2 regions of the Caproicibacterium amylolyticum genome follow, and region 1 is predicted to be linked to the other one. Evidence: riboswitches for the same ligand, from Rfam matches in the RefSeq annotation. Region 1 holds a riboswitch; the other holds the start of a gene.
What was found. Region 1 has a riboswitch for thiamine pyrophosphate ahead of thiW (energy coupling factor transporter S component ThiW). Riboswitches for the same ligand answer to the same signal wherever they lie in the genome.

Region 1 (5,419 bases):
GCTGCGCTGGGGTATCATTGAGAAAAACCTTTATTCAGACAAACAGTCCGGCAAGGATTTTAACCGGCCGGAGTACCAAAAGCTGCGAAGAAAAATTCGGCGTGGGGATGTGCTGGTTGTAAAGTCTATCGACCGCCTCGGCCGCAACTATGATGACATTCAGGAGGAATGGCGTTACATTGTTAAGGAAAAGGGCGCGGACATCGTGATTTTGGACATGCCGATTTTAGATACGCGAACCAACAAAGATTTAATCGGTACCCTGATTTCAGACATTGTGCTGCAGCTTTTGTCCTATGTAGCGCAGGCGGAACGGGAATTTATCCGTCAGCGGCAGGCGGAGGGAATCGCCATTGCAAAAGCACAGGGCAGGCACCTGGGGCGCAGGGCGAATGCGCTGCCGGAAGGCTTTGTGGAGGTTTATGGGAAAATCCAGAGCAGGGAGCTGACTTATCAGCAGGCTGCGGAAGAACTGGGCATTCCTTATGACCGGCTGCGGGGGATTATTTACCGTTACCGAAAGGCACAGAAAAAAGCGTAAAATGAAAGGGCACTTTTCACAGCTCACAAGCCGTGGGAAATGCCCTTTCAATATTGTATCAATTCAGCAGGTCGGAAACTGCGGCGTGAAGCTTTTGTGCAGCGGCTTCCGGATTTTCAGATTTCATAATCGCGGAGACCACTGAGATTCCGGCAATCGGCACGCCTTTTAAAGCCTGACAGTTGCCGAGGTTCAGTCCGCCGATGGCGATTGCGGGAATAGAAACCGCGCGGCAGATGTCACTGAGTACGGCAATCGGGGTTAAAGTGGTTATTACTTTGGTTGTGGTTGGGTAAATTGCGCCAACACCCAAGTAGTCCGCACCGCCTTTTTGGGCGGCGAGTGCCTGCGCAACGGTTTTTGCGGAAGTACCCACGATTTTATCATTGCCGACGATTTTTCTGGCAGCCCAAACAGGCAAATCTTCCTGCCCAATGTGCACGCCGGCGGCGTCACAGGCAACCGCAATATCCGCGCGGTCGTCAATAATCAAGGGAATCCCGTAAGCATCTGTGATTTCTTTTACGGCCTTTGCAAGGTGCAGGTATTCGCGGGTGGATTTCTTTTTTTCCCGCAGCTGCACCAGAGTCACTCCACCACGGCAGGCCTGCTCCACTTTTGTGAGAAAGTCTTTTTCAGAAAGTCCGTCACTGCAGGTGACGAGGTACAGGGTGAGATCTATTTTCATTTTGGCTGCTTCCTTTTCCATTCAAAATATGTATTGTGTATCCTCTCTAAAATAACATGATTCGATAAGCAGGAAAGGTGGTCTAACAGAGCAATGTGGAAGCTGCCTGCACCGGGAACCTCCTGCGAAAGCTCTCCTGCAATTCCCAACATGGCAGCGGCAAGGACAGCGCTGCCGAACGCATCTCCCTGCGAAAGAAAAGCTGCTGTCAGTGCTGTCAGCATGCAGCCGGTGCCGGTTACGAGCGACATCCGGCTGCACCCGTTGGAAATTCCGCAAAGCAGGGTGCCGTCAGAAATTAGGTCTACTTCGCCGGTTGCCATGGCAACGGCGCCTGTTTGTGCGGAAAGCTGCTTGAGCAGGCTGCCGGCCTGCGGTGCGGTTCCCAATGTAATGCGGTCATACGTGCCGGCATCTACACCAACAGAGGCGTTTGGTACGCCGCAGAGAGCTTTTATCTCCGAAAAATTGCCTTTGATGACGCTTGGGCGGCACTCCGCAATCAGGTGCTTGGCATAGTCTAGCCGCAGTGAACTGCAGGCAATGCCCACCAGGTCCAGTATGGAGGGGATCTGCTGCTTTTTTGCGGTTCGGCCGGAAAGCAGCATGGATTCCATGCGCGCATCGGTGATGTTGCCGAGGTTCAATGCCACTGCCTGTGCGGCTGCCGTGATTTCGCTGACTTCTCTGGGGTGTTCCGCCATAATCGGCTTTGCTCCAACTGCCAAAATGACGTTGGCGCAGTCGTTGATGGAAATCGGATTTGTAATGCAGTGAATCAAGGGGGCAGTATCCTGTACCTGCTGGCGGATATCCAATAATTCAGAGATTGACTTTGGCTGGACGTGCATAGATTTTTGCCCCCAGACTTTTTTGCATTTTTATTAACGTGCCGCCCCGCTGCAGAGCAGTTAGGAACAGCAATGCGATTGCGCCGCCCATCAGGGTCGCTCCGGTGAACATCGGGATGTAAAAAATCCAGGTAAGCCCCGCTCTGCCCCAAAGGAACGTCATAATCGGGTAGGAAACGACTGCCCCAATGATGCCGGTACCAATTACTTCGCCGAGTACGGCAAAAATCAGCTTTCCATTGGAAATGCGGTACAAAATACCTGAAAGTGCTGCGCCGAATACGGCACCAGTCAGCGCAAGCGGCGGAATGCCCATCAGCGTCATTCGGATAATGCCGATAATCACAGCACACCCAAGCGCATACCATGGGCCAAACAAGACCGCACACGTGATGTTGATAAGGCTGGACATGGGGCACATCCCCTCAATGCGCAGGATTGGCGAGATGACAACACCAACGGCTATCATGAATGCCATGGTGACCATTTTTAATACATGACTTTTTTTCATACGGCTTTTACACTCCTTTAAAGCAAAAACGACAGACTGCTTCTTTGCAGCTGCCGCATTTCAGTCTTTAAAGGTTTATGCAAAGGGCAGAAAAATCCCAAACAGCTTTTGTGCAGCAGAATCTGCAAAGCGGTCGAAACTGAAAAGTTTCCTCTCAACCCGAAACACGGGCTCCCTCGCTATTTGGTTGTTTTGCTGCTGCCAGACGCAGGGCGCTCCCCCTTCATCTGTTTCCTGACGCATCAGGGCAGCGGATTTTTCTGCACTCCTTTCCAAAAGTTCATGAAAAAAGGGACACCCACGCATGGATGCCCCTAAAAAGTCTGCGATAACTTCCTACGGTGGCATTACCCACATCAGGTGAAGGGTCGAAGCAAACGCTTCCTCTCAGCCTTTCGGCTCCCCTGTTTTCCTGCCTATGATATCACGCAAAGGCAGGTTTGTCAATTCGCGTCGAAACCGGGTTGCAGTGCGGCGGCTTCTGCTTTATACTGAAAAAAGGATGTAGAGAAAAGACAAACTGTGTTTTCCGTCACTTTCTATAGCAGTCCAACAAAGTAATGCATAATTGAAAAATCACTTTCTGTCGCTTCCTTAGAGCAATGCTCATAATTACTAAGGCCCTGGGCTTGCAGCCCAGACCTGCTTCTCATGCTGCTAAAGTCAAGAGCAGGTCGCGGAGGGCGTTGCCCCCGCACCCCCAGTCGCTTTCTAAGAAAGCGATGGAAAGTAATGTTTTGAACAGAAAGGACCATACAAAATGAAAACAGCATTGACGATTGCCGGCAGCGATTCCAGCGGAGGTGCCGGCATTCAGGCAGACCTGAAAACCATGACGGTGAACGGTGTTTACGCAATGAGTGCCATTACTGCGCTGACTGCTCAGAACACGACTGGCGTAACGGATATTTTGGAGGTTCCGCCGCAGTTTTTGGCGGAACAACTGGACGCTGTTTTTACCGATATCTTTCCGGATGCTGTAAAAATCGGCATGCTGGCTTCCAGTGATCTGATTGCGGTAACTGCGAAAAAGCTTACCCAGTATCACGCGAAACATGTTGTGGTGGATCCGGTGATGATTTCTACCAGCGGTTTCAGACTGCTGCAGAAAGCTGCGGTTTCTGTTTTAACGACCCGACTGCTGCCGCTGGCAGAGATGGTAACGCCGAACATTCCTGAAGCGGAGCTGCTTTCTGAAATTAAAATCACTTCCGAAGAAACTACCGCAGCCGCGGCAAAAGAAATCTGCAGGCGCTTTGGATGCGCTGTGCTGCTGAAAGGCGGGCACAGTGTGGGTGGAGCCAACGACTTTTTGTGGAACAACGGAGTTGGAAAGTGGTTTTGCAGCAGCCGGATTGATAACCCGAATACACACGGCACCGGCTGCACGCTTTCCTCCGCAATCGCGGCGAACCTTGCCAAAGGTTTTGACTTGGAAATTTCGGTACAGCGCGCGAAAGATTACCTTTCCGGTGCGATTGCCGATATGCTGAACCTGGGTCGCGGTGCCGGCCCCATGAACCATGCCTTTGATATTAAACCGGCATATAAAGAGGAAAAAGATTAAAAAGGTGCACCTCTGAAATTACTTTCCATCGCTTTCTTAGAAAGCGACCGCAGTGTGGCGCGCGTAGCGCCACGGCCTTTCTCTTGACCTTGCTCTTATATCATAAGAAGCGCTCGCGGGTTTGGGAGCCTGCAAGTCAGGCTTCCAAGGCCTTCTCCTAAAGCTCAAAACTCCGTTAGAAAATCGACCCCTTGTGAGGGATTCCCATCCCTCCTGCACTTTTTTACACGATAAAGGAAGACTACTAGTCGCTAAGAAAGCGACGGAAAGTAGTAATTGCCGCTTATGTTTCGCTGCGCTTTCCGTTTTGCCGGAACTGTGTAGGCGAGCAGTGCATATACCTGCGAAAGGTTTTGTTAAAGTAGCTGATATTGTTAAAGCCGACCAAACCGGCAATTTCACCGATTTCTTTGTCAGTTTCCTGCAGCAGTACGCCGCTTTCACTGATGCGGCAGGAGTTAATGTATTCCACTGTTGAAAGATTGATCATTGACCGGAAAAAGCGGCAGAACTGTCCCTCACTCATTTGAAATTCCGCTGCCAGTTCTGCCAGGGTGATTTTCTGCCGGTAATGTTCCTGTATATAGTTTAAAACTGCTTTGATGCGCACAATGCGGTAGTCGCTGAGTCCGGTGGCTTCTTGGGCGGATTGTGAGTGCGCAAACAGCAGGTACCACATTTCATAAAGCTTTGCTTTGAGGAGCAGTTCGTAGGCTGTCTCCTGCTGCAGATAGATGTTCTGAACCTGCGTGAGCAGAACAAGTACCTCTTGTTCCCAATTTTCCTGCGGCCGAATATGTTCCGGGAAACGGACCTTGTTGTGCAGCACTGGTTCCACGTATTTTTGCCAGATGCTGTCGTTACCGTAATTGCCCAGTAGAGAGGGACTGAACACAACAGCGAAAAAGCAAAAGGGCTCTTTTGCCACAGCGGTGGCAGAGTGCAGGCGGTTTGTGTTTACAAAAAGCAGGTCACCTTTTTGCACACGGTAATTTTCGGCATCAATGTGAAAATCCGCGCAGCCGCGGGTAACTACCAAAAATTCCAGTTCTGCATGCCAGTGGCTAACGATACGTTCCTGCAGGCAGACGTCTGTTTCAAACACGTGTACCATTAGCGGAAACATGGCATCGCCGTGCGGTATTTTTTCTTTTAGTGAATCATGGTCCATTTTGACTGTGCCTTTCTGAAAACAGCAGGATTGTGTTAATACTTGTTAATTTTATTCAAGATTTAAGAATTAGAAATCAGTATAGTATCA
Region 2 (5,419 bases), 1.5 Mb from region 1:
CCCGCGCAGTGATTTTTTATCCTTTGTTTCCGGATTGGAAAGCACCGCAAAACCGTTCCCCTCACTGCCGGTCCCACAGGTGGTAGGCACTAAGACTAACGGCAGCGCTTTTTCTGAGGTTTTTCGCGCAAAAATGTAGTCGTTGATATCACCATCATTGCAGGCCATAAATGCGATTCCTTTGGCTGCATCCATGATGCTGCCGCCGCCCAGTGCAACCACAACATCACAGTTTTCCTGATTTGCAAGTGCTGCACCGGCGGCGACCGTTGTAGTCAGCGGATTGCGCTCCACTTCGTCAAATACCACCGTCTCCACACCGGCCGCCTGCAGCGATTTAACTGCACGACCCAACAATCCTGACACTTTGGTGCTGTGCCGCCCGGTTACAATCAATGCCTTTTTCCCGCACTTTGCTGACTGCACACCGATTTGTTCGCAAGTACCCCGACCGAAAACCAGATTGACTGGAAGATAATACTGAAACTTCATTGCTTTCTGCTCCTTTTACATGGATTTGAATCTCATCTATTCAAAAAATTCATATGCATCAAACAAAGGCGTTCCGACAGTTTACCCGTCGGAACGCCTTTGTTCCATCTTGCTTTTTAAGCATTGTTACTTATTTTTAAATTTGCAAAGTGTAAAAAAGACAATATATTGTCTTTTGGCTGTAACCGCCAGACAGAATATTTTGTATCCTGTGGCATCAAGTCCATTGGAACACAGAAAACAAGTGCAACTGTTTTGTTCCTTTACAGTGGCAGGCGTGTGAACAATCCGTATTAAAACGAATGGCATCCCCCGCACTTAGACAGTAGGTTTCCTCTCTAACCTCAAGCAGCAGTTCCCCTGAAACTACCAGCAGATACTCCATTGTGTGTTCGCCGTGAGATGCACAGCGATAGGTTTTGCCCGGTTCCACTGTAATGTCATAAATTTCAAAATTGCGTCCTTGCTCATAGGGAAAATAAACTTTGCTGCTGTACACCTGCGGTTCTTCTTTAATCGGAGTCAGGCTGTTTCCCCTGATGATGCAGCTGGAATCTTTCGGTGCACCAATCAAATCCAAAAAAGTCACCCGCATGCCACTAACGATTTTCTCAATCGTACCAAGTGTTGGATTTGCTTCACCGCGTTCAATCTGGCCCAACATGCTTTTGCTCAGCCCAGTTTCATGTGCAACATCATCCAAGCTCATCTGCTTGCTTTTGCGCAGGCTGCGTAAATTCTGTGCAACATTTTTATTCAGGTAATCCACTGTGCATTCCTCCAGGTACCAGACACTGCATTCTTTTCTCTGCTGTACGTGCAGTATAAAATACATTTCGCGTTTTCACCCGTGATTATAACACAAAATTTCTAAAGCGTCCAGCAACACACAAGTAAACTTTTCAAAAGCTTTGTTTTCCCCGTAACTTTCATTGCTTACTTTTATTTATGAATCATTTACACTGAAAACTTTCATAATCAAAGCAAAAAAGAAAGTCCCCGCGCAGCATTTTTCAGTGCGTGGGAACTTTTACAAAGCAAAACGTACTCAACTGATGCCTTTTTCCGCCGCGTTCGACTGCAGTGGATTTGGTGTATTGACTGTTAGAATTTTTGCCACCCGGGTCGTGCGGTTCATCCAGTTGTGGCGCTGGTAGGAATGGATATGGATACTGTCACCGGGATACAGCACATACTGTCCGTCCTCCAGAAAAAATGTGACAACACCCTCCAGTATGTATACAAATTCTTCCCCATCATGTGCATACATTTCCGGCAATTCCTTGTCATCTTCCAAAGGCATTAAAGCAAAGATACGCGGGAGCATTGCAAATTCCGTATCCGGTTTCTTCAGCAAATACTGATAAATCTGCGCACTGACTTTGCTTGGCTGCAGGTCAATTCGATGTATAACCGGATCCTTGGTAACCGGACCTCTGCTTTCTTCAAACAAAACAGAAAGCGGCACCTCAAGCACATTCGCCAGCTTTTCCAGTGAGTCTAATGCAATCGAAGAAATTCCCCGCTCAAACTGAGAAAGGAACCCAATTGACAAACCACAGGCCTCACTTAGCTGCTTTAATGTGTATTTTTTCTGGGTACGAAGCTCTTTGACTTTGGCGCCAATGGCTGCATTCGCATTCAAAGGCGTCCACCTCCTTTAACTTTAAACTTAAATTACGGAATCGATTCCATGATACTCGGTGATTCGAGGGTTGTCAACAAATTTTGTAATTTTTTTCATAATTATGGTAAACAGAAATATAGTTTGCTTTTTCATCAAATACAGATTTCCTTAAACCAAAAGGACCAAAATGCATCAAATGCATTTTGGCCTTAAAAGTGAGAAATTATTTTAGTAAAACATTTTCTCCGTTCATAATCCTGTTCATGTTTCGCACCGCGCACATTTTCCCGCACATGGTACAGGTATGTTTGTCCGTTGGATTTGTGCTTTTAAAATACTCTTCTGCCTTTTCGCGGTCCAACGCCTGGTCAAACATGGCGTCCCAATCCAGCTTCTGGCGCGCATCGCTCATGCGGTTGTCCCATTCCCGCGCTCCCGGCAAACCTTTGGCAAGGTCACCGGCGTGTGCAGCAATTTTCGCTGCGATAATCCCCTCTTTTACATCAGGAATACTGGGCAGCCGCAAATGTTCCGCTGGCGTCACGTAGCACAGAAAATCCGCGCCTGCCGCAGCAGCCACCGCACCGCCGATCGCCGAAGTAATGTGGTCATAGCCGGGCGCAATATCGGTTACAAGAGGCCCAAGCACATAAAATGGTGCATTGTGGCACAGCCGCTTTTCCAAAAGCATATTCGGTGCAATCTCATTCAGTGTCATATGTCCGGGACCTTCAATCATAACCTGCACGTTGTGCTTCCATGCACGCTCTGTTAAAAGGCCAAGTTCCACCAGTTCGCTGACCTGAGCGGCATCTGTTGCATCATCGTTGCAGCCCGGCCGCATGGCATCTCCAAGCGAAATGGTAACATCCTGTTCGTAAAGGATGTCCATCAAATCGTCAAAATACTCAAAGAACGGGTTTTCATTCCCGGTCATTTTCATCCAAGCATAAATCAGCGAACCGCCGCGGGAAACAATATTCATTCTGCGGCCGCTGCGCTCAAAGCTGTCAATTGATTTACGGTTAATGCCCGCATGAATCGTGACAAAATCCACGCCTTCTGCCGCGTGCGCACGCACAACCTCCAAAAAATCCTTTGCCTTAATGTCACGCAGATCCTTCTCCAAATAACCAACCGCGTCATACATCGGCACTGTACCAATCATGGCAGGGGAAAGTTCCAGCAGCTGCTTGCGAAATGTATTCGTTTTGCCGTAATTGGACAAGTCCATAATGGCTTCCGCATCATATTTTAAGGCAAGTTTCGCTTTTTCCAATTCGCACATATAATCCCGGCAGTCGCCGCTAATACCAAGGTTCACGTTGATTTTCGTGCGCAGGCCCTGCCCCACACCGCATGCCCGCAGATTTTTATGATTCCGGTTTGCCGGAATTACTATGGTGCCCGCCGCCACACGCTGCATCAATATTTCCGGGGCAATGTGCTCCTCCTGTGCAACATTCTGCATCTGCGGTGTAAAGATTCCTTTTCTGGCTGCCTCTATCTGTGTATGAAATTCCATTGCTCATAACCCTTTCTTTTGGGGAATGCTTTTGGCTATGCTCACCGCAAAACTCCGTGCAAAAAAGCACAGCTGCGCGTAAGCGGCAACTGTGCTTCAAAAATTCATTCAAGTACGATTTGCTTCCTACGACAGTATTAACTGACAGGTTCAAAGGGTCAAGCGTTACCGCTCTCTCAGCTCAGTCGAGCACCCCTGCAAAGCCATATGACGGCATTCGCCGTATTTTTTAACCGTTATTAGTATTGCACAGACATCATTTTTTGTCAAGTTCTCTTTGCCAGATAGATTTCACCGCAGGCAATTTTCTCCCCTGCATTCCCCGCAGGCTGTGTGGTAAAATCATCCGGGTTTTTGTGAATCACGACTGTACGCCGAATCACATCTTTGGGCTTAAAACGGTCTGTAAATACCGCCATGCATGCGTAGCCGTCACGTGAAGCGAACAGCGGCGGCAAGTCACCGGCGTGTGCCGGATGTGGGCAGTCCTCCGGATTAAAATGACCTTCGGTGTTTTTCAGAGGGTCTTCCTCTGTACCCGTGCAACTGCTGCCGCTGTGAATATGCAGTGCAAAAATATTAGCAGCACACGGCTTTTTTTCCGCTGGCAAACGAAAAACTTCTGCGGTCACTACTGTGCCGCCCGGCGCATCATAAAGCCGCAGTACACCGTGTATCGGACGATAATTTCCAGTACCGCGTATCTGCGCCCTTGCAACAGGCTCGCTATGATCAATTAAATCTGTAAATGCTTTATATTTTCCGATATATGGAAACATGATTATCACCTCTTTACAGAATATGCAGCGAAATTATATTCGGCAGGCAATATTTTGCACGCCTACTTTTCCGCACTGCGGACAAACTAACTCTGCAAAGGAGATGAGACAATGAAGCAGAAAGCAAAAAAAGCACAGCAGCAGGATAAAGACCTTTTGGGCTACACCGATGACTACCTGAATGACGTGGACAATGTTGTTTCCACGCAGGAATGTACCGGACTGATCATGGCTCCCCCTGTGTCTGAAGCAGAAGCGGAATCATTTACCGACATTTATACGATTCCCAAGCCGGAAAACAAAATTCCCAATGGCCTGCAGAAAGAAAAAAAAGAAGATCATGATTTTTAACTTGCGTTCAAATACGTTTCATGATATAATATAAAAAATTTGCCGAAAGGAGGGTACACACATGATTTGTGCAACACTGGTAAAACTGCTTCAGTTTGGACCGGATTTTGCTGCAAACAGGGATAGTGTACCCTTTTTGCGGTAAACAAACCGGTTCTGCAATTTTTGCGGGCCGCGGCGTTTTGCCGCGGTCCTTTTTTGTGCGCGGGTGCATTTCCCTTTTTATTCGATTGCTGAACAAATAAAAAGGAGATGCAAAATTATGCATATTCGAAGTCAACTTCTGAAATTATATCTTTTTCAACTTATAACCGCTTTCCGTGTAACGGACGCCATCTGGGTTTTCCTGCTGATTCAGCGTGGGTTCAGCTTGGCGCAGGTCGGCATTGCGGAGGGCGTGTTTCACCTTGTCAGCTTTCTGTGTGAAGTTCCCAGCGGTATGTTTGCTGACCTGCTGGGCCGCAAGCGCACGCTTGTCTGCAGTGGAATTATGATTGCCGCCGGCTGTGCTTTTATGTTGGGAATTGACAATTTCACCGGCGTACTGCTTTCCATGATTGTCAATGCACTCAGCTATAACCTTATGTCCGGCACCGAGCAAGCGCTGACTTATGACAGCCTGCTGATGGTAAATCAGGCAGACCG

Region 2: another riboswitch for thiamine pyrophosphate. It lies ahead of thiC (phosphomethylpyrimidine synthase ThiC); the one in region 1 lies ahead of thiW (energy coupling factor transporter S component ThiW).

What each region holds. Positions count from the first base shown of each region.
Region 1 covers NZ_CP060696.1:552,724-558,142, forward strand. The annotation lists gene H6X83_RS02475 (recombinase family protein) at 1-541, shown strand, start outside; gene thiE (thiamine phosphate synthase) at 600-1,229, opposite strand; gene thiM (hydroxyethylthiazole kinase) at 1,226-2,047, opposite strand; gene thiW (energy coupling factor transporter S component ThiW) at 2,052-2,591, opposite strand; TPP riboswitch at 2,908-3,007, opposite strand; gene thiD (bifunctional hydroxymethylpyrimidine kinase/phosphomethylpyrimidine kinase) at 3,352-4,158, shown strand; gene H6X83_RS02500 (AraC family transcriptional regulator) at 4,442-5,329, opposite strand.
Region 2 covers NZ_CP060696.1:2,044,257-2,049,675, forward strand. The annotation lists gene H6X83_RS09775 (iron-containing alcohol dehydrogenase) at 1-492, opposite strand, end outside; gene H6X83_RS09780 (helix-turn-helix domain-containing protein) at 710-1,261, opposite strand; gene H6X83_RS09785 (helix-turn-helix domain-containing protein) at 1,541-2,137, opposite strand; gene thiC (phosphomethylpyrimidine synthase ThiC) at 2,343-3,644, opposite strand; TPP riboswitch at 3,751-3,851, opposite strand; gene H6X83_RS09795 (superoxide dismutase family protein) at 3,911-4,423, opposite strand; gene H6X83_RS09800 (hypothetical protein) at 4,535-4,774, shown strand; gene H6X83_RS09805 (MFS transporter) at 5,037-5,419, shown strand, end outside.